Regions from separate parts of the Sphaerisporangium aureirubrum genome, predicted to be linked through region 1. Evidence: riboswitches for the same ligand, from Rfam matches in the RefSeq annotation. Region 1 holds a riboswitch; the other holds the start of a gene.
The links. Region 1 has a riboswitch for glycine ahead of gcvP (aminomethyl-transferring glycine dehydrogenase). Riboswitches for the same ligand answer to the same signal wherever they lie in the genome.

Region 2: it holds a riboswitch for glycine, as region 1 does, so the genes downstream of both, gcvT (glycine cleavage system aminomethyltransferase GcvT) here and gcvP (aminomethyl-transferring glycine dehydrogenase) in region 1, are expected to answer to the same signal.

Annotation. Positions count from the first base shown of each region.
Region 1 is NZ_JBHSRF010000018.1:15,145-22,562, reverse strand. Features, by position in the region: gene ftsR (transcriptional regulator FtsR) at 1-374, shown strand, start outside; gene ACFP1K_RS15335 (bifunctional nuclease family protein) at 505-975, shown strand; gene ACFP1K_RS15330 (MerR family transcriptional regulator) at 1,122-1,745, shown strand; glycine riboswitch at 1,805-1,930, shown strand; glycine riboswitch at 1,931-2,046, shown strand; gene gcvP (aminomethyl-transferring glycine dehydrogenase) at 2,093-4,951, shown strand; gene ACFP1K_RS15320 (STAS domain-containing protein) at 5,005-5,328, opposite strand; gene ACFP1K_RS15315 (hypothetical protein) at 5,517-5,657, opposite strand; gene ACFP1K_RS15310 (tetratricopeptide repeat protein) at 5,965-6,801, shown strand; gene ACFP1K_RS15305 (hypothetical protein) at 6,893-7,291, opposite strand; gene ACFP1K_RS15300 (endonuclease/exonuclease/phosphatase family protein) at 7,373-7,418, opposite strand, start outside.
Region 2 is NZ_JBHSRF010000061.1:50,636-58,053, forward strand. Features, by position in the region: gene ACFP1K_RS29920 (nickel/cobalt transporter) at 1-356, shown strand, start outside; gene ACFP1K_RS29925 (hypothetical protein) at 401-586, opposite strand; gene ACFP1K_RS29930 (FadR/GntR family transcriptional regulator) at 673-1,395, opposite strand; gene ACFP1K_RS29935 (glutamine synthetase family protein) at 1,540-2,886, shown strand; gene ACFP1K_RS29940 (aldehyde dehydrogenase family protein) at 2,888-4,231, shown strand; gene ACFP1K_RS29945 (3-oxoacyl-ACP reductase) at 4,253-5,017, shown strand; gene ACFP1K_RS29950 (gamma-glutamyl-gamma-aminobutyrate hydrolase family protein) at 5,019-5,732, shown strand; glycine riboswitch at 5,751-5,847, shown strand; glycine riboswitch at 5,848-5,953, shown strand; gene gcvT (glycine cleavage system aminomethyltransferase GcvT) at 5,987-7,078, shown strand; gene gcvH (glycine cleavage system protein GcvH) at 7,075-7,418, shown strand, end outside.

The DNA.
Region 1 (7,418 bases):
CGCCCGAGGTCCGGCTCGGCCGCGCCGAGCTGTGCGAGGTGGCCGGGCTGGACGAGGAGACCCTCGCCGAGCTCGAGGACTACGGCCTGCTGGCCCCGGTGGCCCGCAGGTACGACGCCGAGGCCCTCGCCGTGGCCAGGGCCTGCGGCGCCCTGGCGGCCTTCGGGCTGCACCCCCGCCACCTGCGCGTGCTCAAGGCCGCCGCCGAGCGTGAGGCGGGCCTGGTCGAGCAGGCCGTGGCGCCCCTGCTGCGCCGCCGCGCCCCGGGCGCCGCCGGCCAGGCCGAGGAGGCCGCCCACGAGCTGTCCGGCCGGCTGCTGGAACTGCACGCCGCCCTGGTGAGAGGCGCCCTGCGCGGCATTCTGGGCCGTTGACCGAGGCACCCGGACATTTCGGGGTGCGAGGATGTTACGTTGAGGTTTGCGGCGATGGTCACGCCGCGAGCCGTGAGCCGCGAGGGAGCAGGCCTGAAGCGGGCCGGCGACCAACGAGACGGAGCCGCCTGTGTTGCAGATGGAGGTCGTGGGGGTCCGGGTGGAGATGCCCTCCAACCAGCCCATCGTCCTGCTCAAGGAGGCGAAGGGCGAGCGTTATCTGCCGATCTGGATAGGGATGACCGAGGCCACGGCCATCGCTCTCGCACAGGCCGAGGAGCCGCCGCCGCGGCCGCTCACGCATGACCTGTTCAAGGACGTGATCGAGGCGCTCGGCGTCCGGCTGCAGACGGTCAACATCGTCGCGCTGCGCGACGGGATCTTCTTCGCCGACCTGGTGTTCTCCAACGGCGTCGAGGTCAGCGCGCGGCCGTCGGACTCGATCGCGCTGGCCCTGCGGACCGGCGCGGGCATCTTCGCCAGCGAGGACGTGGTCCGCGAGGCGGGTGTCATCATCCCCGACGATCAGGAGGACGAGGTCGAGAAGTTCCGCGAGTTCCTGGACACGATCACACCGGAGGACTTCGGTCGCGCCGGTTAGTCATATCGGGCATTTACGCTTCACGACGCGCCGAGCGGGATCGTTGACTGAGCATGCCGCCGGTCCTACGGTGCAAGGGAACCCACGGTTGTAATTCACGAACCCCCAGATCAGACCGTGGGATGAGAGAAAGCCGGAGGTCCGCAGTGGCGGTCAGCAGCGGCGAGGGCAAGTCGGCCGGCCAGCGCGATCGGGCTCAGCGTCAGTCGGCACGTGAGCGCGCGGGCGAGCAGGGCCTGCTGTTCGGCGAGCGGCCCGGGTCGCTCCCCGCCGACGTGGGCTACCGCGGCCCGACGGCGTGCTCGGCGGCCGGCATCACCTACCGGCAGCTGGACTACTGGGCGCGCACCCAGCTCGTCGAGCCGTCCGTGCGCCCCGCGCAGGGCTCGGGCTCGCAGCGGCTGTACAGCTTCCGCGACATCCTGGTGCTCAAGGTCGTCAAGCGCCTGCTCGACACCGGCGTGTCCCTGCAGCAGATACGCACCGCCGTCCAGCACCTGCGCCAGCGCGGCGTCGACGACCTCGCGCAGATCACCCTGATGAGCGACGGGGTCAGCGTCTACGAGTGCACCTCGGCCGACGAGGTGATCGATCTTCTGGAGGGTGGGCAGGGCGTGTTCGGCATCGCCCTCGGCGGGGTGTGGCGCGAGGTCGAGGGATCTCTCGCCGAACTGCCGGGGGAGCGTGCCGAGCCGGCCGACCGGGACCCTTTCGCCGAACACCCCGGTGACGAGCTGGCCCAGCGCAGACGGGCGCGCCGCACAGGCTGAGGGTGGGGTAGGGGTAGCCCCTCACAAGGGGCGGGACGGTACCATTGGCGTGAAGCTTTCGACCCTGCGCGGGAGAGTCCCGGGCGCGGGCCGGTTCCGTGCTCCACGCGGCGCCGGCATGTGACCCGGGCGCCGAAGGAGCAACCTCCCCGGAATCTCTCAGGCCCATGTACCGCGCGGGCGAGGCAACTCTGGAAAGTAGGCGTGCCCGCCAGGCGTGCCTCACCGACGGTGCAAGCCCCCGTCAGGGGGTGAAGCTCTCAGGTCGTGACGAGGAAGTCGCGCTGACAGAGGGGGAGAACCGGCGATTCAGCGCGCCCGCTCCCAGCCACTTCCAGGAGGGCCTCATGACCGATCGGTCCCCGCTCCGCGACCTGTCCGCACCGCCGTTCGTGACCCGGCACGTCGGTCCCTCCGACGACGAGCAGGCCCGCATGCTCCAGGCCATCGGGTACGCCTCCACCGCCGACCTGATCGCGCTGGCGGTGCCCGGCGCGATCCGCGCCGAGGCCCCCCTCGACCTGCCCCCGGCGGCGAGCGAGACCGAGGCCATCGCCGAGCTGCGGCGGCTGGCGGGGCGCAACCAGGTGCTCACCTCGATGATCGGGCTCGGCTACCACGACACCGTCACCCCCGCGGTGATCCGGCGCAACCTGCTGGAGAACCCCGGCTGGTACACCGCGTACACGCCGTACCAGCCCGAGATCTCGCAGGGCCGCCTCGAGGCGCTGCTCAACTTCCAGACCATGGTCGCCGACCTGACCGGCCTGGACGTGGCCGGTGCCTCGCTGCTGGACGAGGCCACGGCCGCCGCCGAGGCGATGACCCTGGCCCGCAGGGCCGGGCGCGCCCCGGGCGCGACCTTCGTGGTGGACGCCGACGCGCTGCCGCAGACCAAGGCGGTGCTGGCCACCCGGGCCGAGCCGCTCGGCATCGAGCTGGTCGAGGCCGACCTCACCGGCGGCCTGCCCGAGGGCGAGCTGTTCGGCGTGCTCGTGCAGTACCCCGGCGCGAGCGGCAGGGCCGCAGACTTCCGCGCGGTCGCCGAGCAGGCCCGCGAGCGCGGCGCCCTGGTGGTGGCCGCCGCCGACCTGCTGGCCCTCACCCTGCTGGAGGCGCCCGGCGCCCTCGGCGCCGACATCGCGGTCGGGTCCACCCAGCGCTTCGGCGTCCCCCTCGGCTTCGGCGGGCCGCACGCCGCGTACATGTCGGTGCGCGAGGGCCTGCAGCGGCAGATCCCCGGCCGCCTGGTCGGCGTGTCGCGGGACGCCGACGGCCACCCCGCCTACCGGCTGGCGCTGCAGACCCGTGAGCAGCACATCCGCCGCGAGAAGGCCACCAGCAACATCTGCACCGCCCAGGTGCTGCTCGCCGTGATCGCCGGCATGTATGCCGTCTACCACGGCCCCGACGGGCTGCGGCGCATCGCCCAGCGCGTCCACCGCCACGCCGCCGTACTGGCCGCCGGGCTGCGCGGCGGCGGGGTCGAGATCGTGCACGACGACTTCTTCGACACCGTGCGGGCCCACGTGCCCGGCCGGGCCGCCGAGATCGTCGCGGCCGCCGCGGACCTCGGGGTCAACCTGCGGCAGGACGGCCCCGGCCACGTGGGCGTCACCTGCGACGAGACCACCACGGCCGACCATCTGCGCGCGGTGTGGAAGGCCTTCGGGTGCGACGGCGCGGTGCTGGACGACCTGGACACCGCCACCGCCGACGCCCTGCCCTCCGGCCTGCTGCGCACCACCGGCTACCTCACCCACCCGGTGTTCGGCGCCCACCGCTCCGAGACGGCGATGCTGCGCTACCTGCGCAGGCTCCAGGACAAGGACATCGCGCTCGACCGCTCCATGATCCCGCTGGGCTCCTGCACGATGAAGCTCAACGCGACCACCGAGATGGAGCCCATCACCTGGCCCGAGTTCGCCGGCGTCCACCCCTACGCGCCCGCCGCGCAGGCCAAGGGCTACCTCGAGCTCATCGGCGACCTCGAGCGCTGGCTGGCCGAGGTCACCGGGTACGCCGCGGTGTCGCTCCAGCCGAACGCCGGCTCCCAGGGCGAGTTCGCCGGTCTGCTCGCCATCCGGGCCTACCACAAGGCCAACGGCGACGAGGGCCGGGACGTGTGCCTGATCCCGTCCTCGGCGCACGGCACCAACGCCGCGAGCGCCGTGATGGCGGGCATGCGGGTCGTCGTGGTGGCCTGCGACGACCAGGGCAACGTCGACGTGCCCGACCTCGTCGCCAAGATCGGCAAGCACCGGGAACGGCTCGCGGCGATCATGGTGACCTACCCGTCCACGCACGGCGTGTACGAGGAGACGATCACCGAGATCTGCGAGCTGGTCCACCAGGCGGGCGGGCAGGTCTACGTGGACGGCGCCAACCTCAACGCCTTGGTCGGCCTGGCCAAGCCCGGCTGGTTCGGCGCGGACGTCTCCCACCTGAACCTCCACAAGACCTTCTGCATCCCGCACGGCGGCGGCGGCCCCGGCGTCGGCCCTGTGGCCGTCCGCGAGCACCTCGCGCCGTACCTCCCCGGCCACCCGGGGACCGAGAGCGCCGTCGGCCCCGTCTCGGCCGCCCCGTACGGCTCCGCCAGCATCCTGCCCATCTCGTGGGCGTACGTCCGCATGATGGGCGCCGACGGCCTGAAGGCGGCCACCGAGCAGGCCATCCTCTCGGCCAACTACCTGGCCCGCCGCCTGTCCCCGCACTACCCCGTCCTGTACACCGGCCGCGAGGGCCTGGTGGCCCACGAGTGCATCGTCGACCTGCGCCAGATCACCAAGGAGACCGGCGTCACCGTCGACGACGTGGCCAAGCGCCTCATCGACTACGGCTTCCACGCCCCCACGATGTCGTTCCCCGTGGCGGGCACCCTGATGATCGAGCCCACCGAGAGCGAGGACCTCGCCGAGTTGGACCGTTTCTGCGACGCCATGATCGCCATCCGGGGTGAGATCACCAAGGTCGCCGAGGGCGCCTACGACCGCACCGACAACCCCCTGCGCAACGCCCCCCACACCGCCGACTCCCTGCTCGGCGACGCCTGGGAGCACCCCTACAGCCGCGCGGAGGCGGCCTATCCAGTCCTCTCGCTGCGCGACGCCAAGTACTGGAGCCCGGTCCGGCGCATCGACCAGGCCTACGGCGACCGCAACCTGGTCTGCGCCTGCCCCCCGCTGGAGGCGTACGAGGACTAGTCCCGGCGGACCCGGTGAACCGGCCCGGTCCCCGTCACGGGGCCGGGCCGCGGTCAGATCGTGATCGGGAGGCTGCGGTCGAGTCCGGTGATGCGCAGGACGCGGGACATCTGCGGGCGCGGCGACCTCAGGGCGAAGGCGACGCCCCGGGCCCGGGCGCGGTGCTGGACGCCGACCAGGACGGCCAGGCCGGAAGCGTCGCAGAACGACACCTCCGACAGGTCCACCACCAGCGAGCCGACGGTGGAACGTAGCGCGCCGAGCAGGCGGCGCCGCAGCGCCTCGCTGGTGAAGATGTCGATCTCACCGGTCAGGCGCACGATGTTGGGGGCCGGCTGACTGATCCCGCTGGGCGGGGCGATGTCGATGACGGTCATGGGGTCTCCTATCGGAGCAGAGACAAGACTAGGCGCCTGCCGGCCGGAGATCGGTCGGCCGCCAGAAGGGGCGGTCCCGGACCGCTCGATCCGGCCGGCAGGCAGCACGGGGTCATGCGCCCCGGTCACGGCGTGCACGCGGTGACCGGCGGGGATGAGCGGCCCGGCGCCGGCGACGTGCGAGGTGGTCACGCGCGGACCCACGCTCCGTACAGAGCAGTACGTGGGCCCGGCACGGGCTTGACGACGAGCAGGACCGGGAAGTCCGCGACCGGCTCGACGGCGGCGGCGGTCAGCGGTCCGAGCTGGGAGAGGAGAGTCGGCGTCATGGTCGCCTGGCCTTGTCCGGCCCCTCGTCGGGACCGAAGTCGTTTATCGCCGCGGGCGACGCCGACCTGAATGCCAACGCACGAAGTGTCCTCGGTGCCAACAGCGTACCTCACCGCGCTGTGCGGACTCCGGAGCGTGCTGTGGCGACCGGCGGGTAGGGAGGCCATGTCGTCACTTCCCGGTGACGAGCCATACGGAGACCGGGGCATCACCCTCGGAACCCGGGCGGGATCGGCATAATGGTCGCGGCGTGGCGGCACGGCGGCGTGCGCCGGTGGATGCCCCTATCCGGAGATGAGGTCGCTCATGGCGGCGCGCGAGGTGCAGTCCGGGCGGCCGATCGACGACGCGCGCAGGCGGGCCGAGAGCGGTGACCTGGACGGTGCCGCCGAGATCTTCGCGGAGCTGGTGGCCGACGACCACGAGGCCGACCGTGCGCAGGCCGCGGTGGGTCTGGCCGTGGTGCTAGAGGAGCGGGGCGACGTCACCGGGGCACGGGCCGCGGCGCGGACCGCCCTGGCCACCGGGCATCCCGAGTACGCGGCCCAGGCGGCGTGCCACCTGGCCCGGGGGTTCGAGCGCGATCTGCTGCCCGACCAGGCCCGTGCGGCGTGGCAGGCCGTGATCGGGCTCGGGACACCCGCGTACCTCCCGGCGGCGCACATGGCGCTGGCCCGGCTCGCCGCCGGGCGGGGCGAGGACGCCGAGGCCGAGTCCGCGCTGCGGGCGGCCCTCGCCACCGGCGACCCGAAGATCGGATCCCGGGCGGCTCAGCACCTCGCGGAGTACCTTCTCGCCGAGGGGGCGCCCGGGGAGGCCGCCGACGTGTTGCTGACGGCCCTGGAGCTGCCGCAGGTCGCCGACTCCGGCCGGCTGCGCGTGCTGCTCGGCATCGCCCACCTGGACATGGCCTGCGCGGAGCTCGCCGCGGCGGCCGAGACCGCCGAGGACGCCGACAGCGTGGCCCTGGCCGTCGAGCTGCTGGCCCGCACCCTGCCGCTGCGCGGCCGGGACGACGACGCGGACGCGGCCTGGACCTACGGCCTCGACCACCCCGACCCGGCCGTGGCCGAACAGGTCGCGCTGCGCCTGCACCGCGACGACCCCGGAGAGGCCCCCGGCCCCGAGTCCCCCGACGCGTAGCCGGCCCGCTCGCGCGGGTCCCGGCACACGGCCTGGACGTCCCCGTGACGGCACCCGCTACGCGTACCCCCGATGGTCGCGGCGGCGGGTGTCAGCGGCTGCGGCGGCGGCCGAGCGCGGCGGCGATGTTGACGACGACGATGCCCGCCCAGGCGAGGAACAGCCCCGCCGGCCCCGCCTGCGTGGCGGCGATGGCGGTCAGCGGGATGCCGATGCCGAGCGAGCCCAGCGCGATCGGGATCATGCCGTCGCCCTGCTGCTTCTGCTTCTGCGGTGGAGGCCCGTACTGGGGGACGCCGTGCGGCCCAGGCGGTGGCGGCCCGTGGCCCGTCTGCGCCGCCACCTCCGCACGCACCCTGGCTTGGATGGCGCCGTCGACCTTTTCGAGGAACGACTCGACCAGCGCGCTCTCATACTCGGGGCCGAGGTCGCGGCGGGCCTCGACAGTGGCGCGAAGCTCGTCGCGCGGCAGGGATGAATTCTCCGGCACGGTCCTAATCTGACATAGATTCATTTCCCACGGCATCCCCCCCGAGGACTAGAGGCATCGTCCCCCGGTACCGAACATGTCTCAGCGCAAGCAGGCGGGAATACGCGGCCGCAGCGCGCACAACGCC
Region 2 (7,418 bases), on a different contig from region 1:
GACACGGTCACGGGCATGACGACGCCCGGCCGGGACGGGCGGGGTTGCTCGGGCTCGGGGTGGCGGGGGGCCTGGTGCCGAGTCCGTCGGCGCTGATCGTGCTGCTCGGGGCGGCGGCGCTCGGCCGTACGTGGTTCGGCGTCGCCCTGGTCGTGGCCTACGGCCTCGGCATGGCGGCCACGCTCACCGCGACCGGCCTGCTGCTCGTGAAGCTGGCCTCACGGCTGGACCGCCTGGCGTCCGCCCGCCAGGGCCTCGCCGCCAAGATCGCCGGGTTCACCCCGATGGGTACCGCGACGATGATCGTCGTGCTCGGCGGCGGCCTGGCCCTGCGCAGCCTCACGGCGGCCTTCTGACACCTCCGGTGCCCCGGGCCCCACCGGGGCACCGGAGGGACGGGTCAGCGGCGGCCGCCGTACTCGCGGCGGATCTCCTTGGCGGTCTCCATGATCTCGTCCTTGGTCCGCAGCAGCTTGGCCTCGGCCTCCTCGGTGCGGGCCTCGGCGGCCATCGTCCGGTTGCCGGTGCTCGATCCGAACCGGCGCTTGGCCCGGGCCTTCAGTTCGCGCAATCTCAACCTGTCCATGAGACCCATCGGACTCCGCCTTTCATAGAGTGCCCCTCCCCACTCCCCCGGAGAACGGGAACCATGCGCAGGACGGTGAACGGGTGTCAGGCGAGGAAGGCGCGCAGCAGCGAGGCGGTGGCGTCCAGGTGCTCCACCACGGCGCGCCGGGCGGCCTCGGGATCCCCGGCCAGGATGGCGTCCACCATCGCGACGTGCTGCGCGGCGGCGTGGTCGATGTTGGGCCCGAGCACCGGGATCGCGTTCAGCAGGTCGGTGACGCGCAACCGTGCGTCCGCCGCGGCGGCGGCCAGCAGCGAAGACCCCGTCAGCTCGGCGATGGCCAGGTGGAACGCGGTGTCCAGCCGCCGGTAGTCCCCCGGGGCGGCCTCGTTGACGTCGGTCAGCCGCCGCCGCAGCAGGTCCCGCTGATCGGGGGTCAGCGCGGTGGTGGCCAGCACCTGCGCCGCGCCGCACTCGATGGCCATCCGGAACGTCAGCGCGTCGGCCAGCTCCCCCGCCCCCATCTCGATGACGGCCCTGCGCAGGTCGCCGTGCCCCGGCCGGGGCGTCTCGTAGACGACGAACGCCCCGCCGTACCGTCCGCGCCGCACGTCGAGGTAGCCGGCGTCCTGGAGGGCGCGGATGGCCTCGCGCAGGGTGACGCGGCTGATGCCGAGCTGGGCGGCGAGCTCACGCTCGGGGGGAAGTTTCTGGCCCGGCGCGACCACGCCGAGCTTGATGGCCTGTAACAGCCGCTCGACGGTCTCCTCGAAGGCGTTGCCGGCCCGGACCGGCCCGAGAAGCGCGACGAGCTGCGGTTCGCTCATCACGTCCCCCTCGCACCCGATGCCAATGGTTCGAGATTAGTCCTTTTCGTCCCTGGAACGCGCCGGACCGTTGACGCGGGGGCACTGCTGGTGCTTGCATGCCGCCAATGGTCTGTTTCCAGACTTTTGACGGAAGGGAGCGCCGTGCTCACCCTCGACGAACTGCGTGACGATGTGGCCGCCGGACGGGTGGACAGCGTGCTGCTGGCGATCGTCGACATGCAGGGACGCCTCCAGGGCAAGCGGCTGTCCGCGCGGTACTTCCTTGCGGAGGTGCTGGAGCACGCCGCCGAGGGGTGCGACTACCTCCTCGCCGTGGACATCGACATGAACACGGTCGGTGGTTACAGCATGTCGTCCTGGGACCGGGGGTACGGCGACTTCGTCATGCGACCCGACCTGGACACGCTGCGCCGGGTGCCCTGGCAGGAGGGCACCGCCATGCTGATGGCCGACGTGGTGTGGGAGAACGGCACGGGGGTGCCCGTCTCGCCGCGCCAGATCCTGCGCGGGCAGATCGCCCGGCTCACCGAGCGCGGCCTGGCGGCGTACGTCGGGACCGAGCTGGAGTTCGTCGTGTACAACGACAGCTACGAGAGCGCCTGGGGCAAGGCCTACCGCGACCTGTCCCCCGCCAACCTGTACAACGTCGACTACTCCCTGCTCGGCGGCGCCCGCGTGGAGCCGTTGCTGCGCCGCATCCGGCTCGGCATGGAGGGGGCGGGCATGTACGTCGAGTCCGCCAAGGGCGAGTGCAACCTCGGGCAGCACGAGATCGCGTTCCGGTACGCCGAGGCGCTGACCACGTGCGACAACCACACGATCTACAAGAACGGCGCCAAGGAGATCGCGGCCCAGCAGGGCATGTCGATCACGTTCATGGCCAAGCCGAACCAGCGGGAGGGCAACTCCTGCCACATCCACATCTCGCTGCGCGACACCGGCGGCGGGCCGGTGATGGCGGGCGACGGGCCGCACGGGCTGTCCAAGACCGGGGAGCACTTCATCGCGGGACAGCTGGCCGCGCTGCGCGAGCTGACGCTGATGTACGCGCCCAACATCAACTCCTACAAGCGGTACGTCGAGGGCAGCTTCGCCCCGACGGCCGTCAAGTGGGGCGTGGACAACCGGACCTGCTCGATGCGGCTGGTCGGGCACGGGCACTCGCTGCGGGTGGAGAACCGCGTGCCCGGCGGCGACGTCAACCCTTATCTGGCGGTGTCGGCCCTGATCGCCGCCGGCCTGCACGGCGTGGACAACGAGCTGCCGCTGGAGGAGCCGTACGGCGGCAACGCCTACTCCTCCGGCGCGGACCGCGTGCCCGGTACGCTGCGGGACGCCCTGGCGTTGTGGCAGGGCTCGAAGATCGCCAAGGCCGCGCTCGGCGAGGAGGTCGTCGAGCACTACGCCAACAACGCCCGGGTCGAGCTGGCCGCCTTCGACGCGGCGGTCACCGACTGGGAGCTTTTCCGGGGATTCGAGCGGATGTGAGATGAGGATCGTCAATCCGGCCACCGAGGACGTGCTGGCCGACGTCGAGCTCGCCGACGTGGCCGAGACCGACCGCGCGGTGGAACGGGCCAAAGCCGCGTTCCCCGCCTGGCGGGACGTGGCGCCCGGCGACCGCGCGCGGCTGCTGCGGCGCTTCGCCGACCTGGTCGACCGGCACGCGGACGAGCTGGCCGAGCTGGAGCTGGCCAACGCCGGGCACACCGTGGGCAACGCGCGGTGGGAGGCGGGCAACGTCCGCGACGTGCTGCACTTCTACGCGGGGGCGCCCGAGCGCAACCACGGCAAGCAGATCCCGGTGCCCGGCGGGGTGGACATCACGTTCCACGAGCCGCTCGGCGTGGTCGGGGTGATCGTGCCGTGGAACTTCCCCATGGTGATCATGACCTGGGGCGCCGCGCCCGCGCTCGCCGCGGGCAACACCGTCATCGTCAAGCCCGCCGAGTGGACGCCGCTGACGGCCCTGCGGCTCGCCGAGCTCGCCCTGGAGGCCGGCCTCCCCGAGGGGGTGCTCCAGGTGCTGCCTGGGGCAGGGGAGGTCGCCGGGGCCAGGCTCGCCGGCCACCCGGACGTCGCCAAGATCGTGTTCACCGGTTCCACCGAGGTGGGCAAGCAGATCGCGGCCGCGGCGGCGGCCACCGTCAAGCGGGTCACCCTGGAGCTCGGCGGCAAGAGCGCCAACATCGTGTTCGCCGACGCCGACCTGGAACTGGCCGCGGCCTCCGCGCCGGGGGCGGTCTTCGACAACAGCGGGCAGGACTGCTGCGCGCGGTCCCGGGTGCTCGTCCAGCGGCCGGTGTACGAGGAGTTCCTGGAGCGGCTGGAACGGGCCGTGACCGCCGTCATCGTGGGCGACCCGCGCGACCCCGGCACCGGCATGGGACCGCTGATCAGCGCCGAGCACCGGGACCGGGTGGCGTCGTACGTGACCGGCACGCCGCGCTTCCAGGGCACCTGCCCGGCGGGCAAGGGGTTCTGGTTCCCGCCGACCGTGCTGACGCACGACTCGCTGGACGAGCGGGCGTTCACCGAGGAGATCTTCGGGCCGGTGGTCAGCGTGGTGCCGTTCGACGACGAGGGGCACGCCGTGCGGATCGCCAACGACACCCGGTACGGTCTGTCGGGTTCCATCTGGACCCGGGACGTCGGGCGAGCGCTGCGGGTGGCCCGGGCCGTCGAGGCGGGGAACCTCTCCGTCAACTCCCACTCCTCGGTGCGGTACTGGACGCCGTTCGGCGGCTACAAGGAGTCGGGGCTCGGCCGCGAGCTCGGGCCGGACGCACTGGCCGCCTTCACCGAGACCAAGAACGTCTTCATCGCTCACTGAGATCTAGGAGATGGATCCGATATGCAACGTCTGCTGGACCGCGTCGCCGTGATCACCGGCGCGGCTGGGGGCATCGGGCTCGCCACCGCGCGCCGCTTCGCCGAGGAGGGCGCCAAGGTCGTGTGCGCCGACCTCGACGAGGAGGGCGGCGCCAAGATCGCCGACGAGGTCGGCGGCCTGTTCGTCCGGGCGGACGTCACCAGCGAGGAGGACGTCGCCCGCCTGTTCGAGATCGCCGCCGACACCTACGGCAGCCTGGACATCGCGTTCAACAACGCGGGCATCTCCCCGCCCGACGACGACTCCATCCTCACCACCGGCATCGAGGCGTGGCGCCGGGTGCAGGAGGTCAACCTCACCAGCGTGTACCTCTGCTGCAAGCACGCCATCCCGTACATGCGGCGGCAGGGCAAGGGCTCGATCATCAACACCGCGTCGTTCGTCGCGGTGATGGGCTCGGCCACGTCCCAGATCTCCTACACCGCGTCCAAGGGCGGCGTGCTGTCCATGACCCGCGAGCTCGGCGTGCAGTTCGCCCGCGAGGGCATCCGGGTCAACGCGCTGTGCCCGGGGCCGGTCGACACCCCGCTGCTGCGCGAGCTGTTCGCCAAGGACCCCGAGCGGGCGCAGCGGCGGCTGGTGCACGTGCCGATGGGCCGGTTCGCCGAGGCGTCCGAGATCGCGGCGGCCGTCGCGTTCCTCGCCTCGGACGACGCCAGCTTCATCACCGGGGCCGAGTTCCTGGTGGACGGCGGCATCTCCGGCGCCTACGTCACCCCGGTCTGACGTGGGCGCCTACCGGCCGATCATCGGCATCACGTGCTACGTCGAACCCGCCGCTTTCACGGTGTGGCAGATGACCACCGCGCTGCTGCCGTACAACTACGTCGAGCGGGTCGCCGCGGCGGGCGGCCAGCCGGTCATCGTGCCGCCGGCGGGCGACCCCGCGCCGCTGGTGGAACGGCTGGACGGCCTGATCGTCGCCGGGGGCGGCGACCTGGACCCCGGCCGGTACGGCGCGGAGGCGCACGACAAGACCGGCTACGTGCGCGAGTTCCGCGACGAGGCGGAGTTCGCGCTGGTCGGCGCGGCGCTGGCGGCCGGGCTGCCGCTGCTCGGCATCTGCCGGGGCATGCAGGTGCTCAACGTCCACCTCGGCGGCACCCTGCACCAGCACCTGCCCGAGGTCGTCGGCCACGGGGGCCACGCGCCCGCGCCCGGCGAGTTCGGGAACATGCCGGTGCGGGTGACGCCCGGCAGCACGCTCGCCGACGTACTCGGCGGCGGCACGTCCGACGCCGCGCACTACCACCACCAGGCGGTGGACCGGCTCGGCGACGGGCTGACGGTGTCGGCGACCGCCGAGGACGGCACGGTGGAGGCCGTCGAGCTGGCCGGGCACCCGTTCGCGCTCGGCGTGCAGTGGCACCCCGAGACCGGCCCCGACGGCCCCCTGTTCGAGGCCCTCGTGGCCTCGGCGGCGCCCGCCCGGCATTGGTAAGGTGGGCCGGAACACCGGTGACCCCGTGCGGGAGAGTGCCCTGACATCCGGTCAGGGCCCCTGAAGGAGCAAGTCCTCCCACGAACCTCACAAGGCAAAGGACCGCGCGGGTCAGGTGGCCTCTGGAAAGTGGGTCCCCGCTGCGCGTGGGACCTCGCCGAAGGTGAAAGTCCGGCAAAACCCGGGCGAAACTCTCAGGCACCGATGACAGAGGGGGAGGATGCTGTCATCCAACCCTGCCTGAGGTGCGCATCATGTCCAGATCTACACCGCTCCGCGAGGTGCACGAGAGCCTCGGCGCGACGCTCACCGACTTCGCGGGCTGGCTCATGCCGCTGCGGTACGGCAGCGAGTCCGCCGAGCACAACGCCGTGCGCAAGGCGGCGGGGCTGTTCGACCTGTCCCACATGGGGGAGATTTTCGTCACCGGGCCGCAGGCGGGCGAGGCGCTCGACCACGCCCTGGTGGGCCACCTGTCGGTGCTGGAGCCCGGCCGGGCCCGGTACACCATGATCTGCGCGCCGGACGGCGGTGTGCTGGACGACCTGATCGTCTACCGTCTGCCCGACGGGGAATACATGGTCGTGGCCAACGCCTCCAACTACCTCCGGGTCGCCGCGGAGCTCACCGCGCGGGCTGAGGGCTTCGACGCCGAGATCGACGACCGCTCCGAGCAGTACGCGCTGGTGGCCGTGCAGGGCCCGCGCGCCGCCGAGATCGTCGCCTCGCTCACCGACACCGACCTGTCCGGCCTCAAGTACTACGCCGGTCTTCCCGGCGTCGTCGCGGGCTTCGAGACGTTCGTCGCGCGCACCGGCTACACCGGGGAGGACGGCTTCGAGCTGTTCGCCGCCGCCGCGGACGCCGTGCCGCTGTGGCAGGCCGTGGCCAAGGCCGGGGAGCCGCACGGCCTGCGTCCCGCCGGGCTGTCCGCCCGGGACACGCTGCGCCTGGAGGCCGGGATGCCGCTGTACGGCAACGAGCTGAACGCCGGCCTCACCCCCTTCGACGCCGGCCTCGGCCGCGTCGTCAAATTCGGCAAGCCGGGCGACTTCGTCGGTCGCGCCGCGCTCGCCCCCCTCAAGGACGTCCCCCCGCGCCGGCGCCTGACCGGCCTGGTCGCGCGGGGCCGCCGAGTGCCACGCCACGGTTACCCCGTGGTCCTCAGCGGAGACGGCACCGTCGTTGGAGAGGTCACCAGCGGCGCCCCGTCCCAGTCACTCGGCAAGCCGATCGCGATGGCTTACGTGGACACCGACGTGTCCGACGGCCTGGCGGTCGACATCCGTGGTAGCCATGAACCGGTCGACGTGGTTGACCTGCCTTTTTACCGGAGGAGCATGTGAGCAGCATTCCCGAGGAGCTCAGCTACACCAAGGAGCACGAGTGGGTGGCCGGGGTTGACGACGGCCTGGTCGTGACCGTGGGGATCACGGCCTACGCCGCCGAATCCCTCGGCGACGTCGTCTTCGTCCAACTCCCCGAAGCCGGCGCCACCCTGGAGTCCGGCGACGCCGTGGGCGAAGTGGAATCCACCAAGTCCGTGAGCGACATCTACGCCCCCGTAGGCGGCGAGGTAGTCGAGATCAACGAAACGGTGGTAGACGACCCCTCGCTCATCAACTCCGACCCCTACGGCGAAGGCTGGCTCTTCCGAATCCGAGTCTCCGGCGACCCCGAAGACCT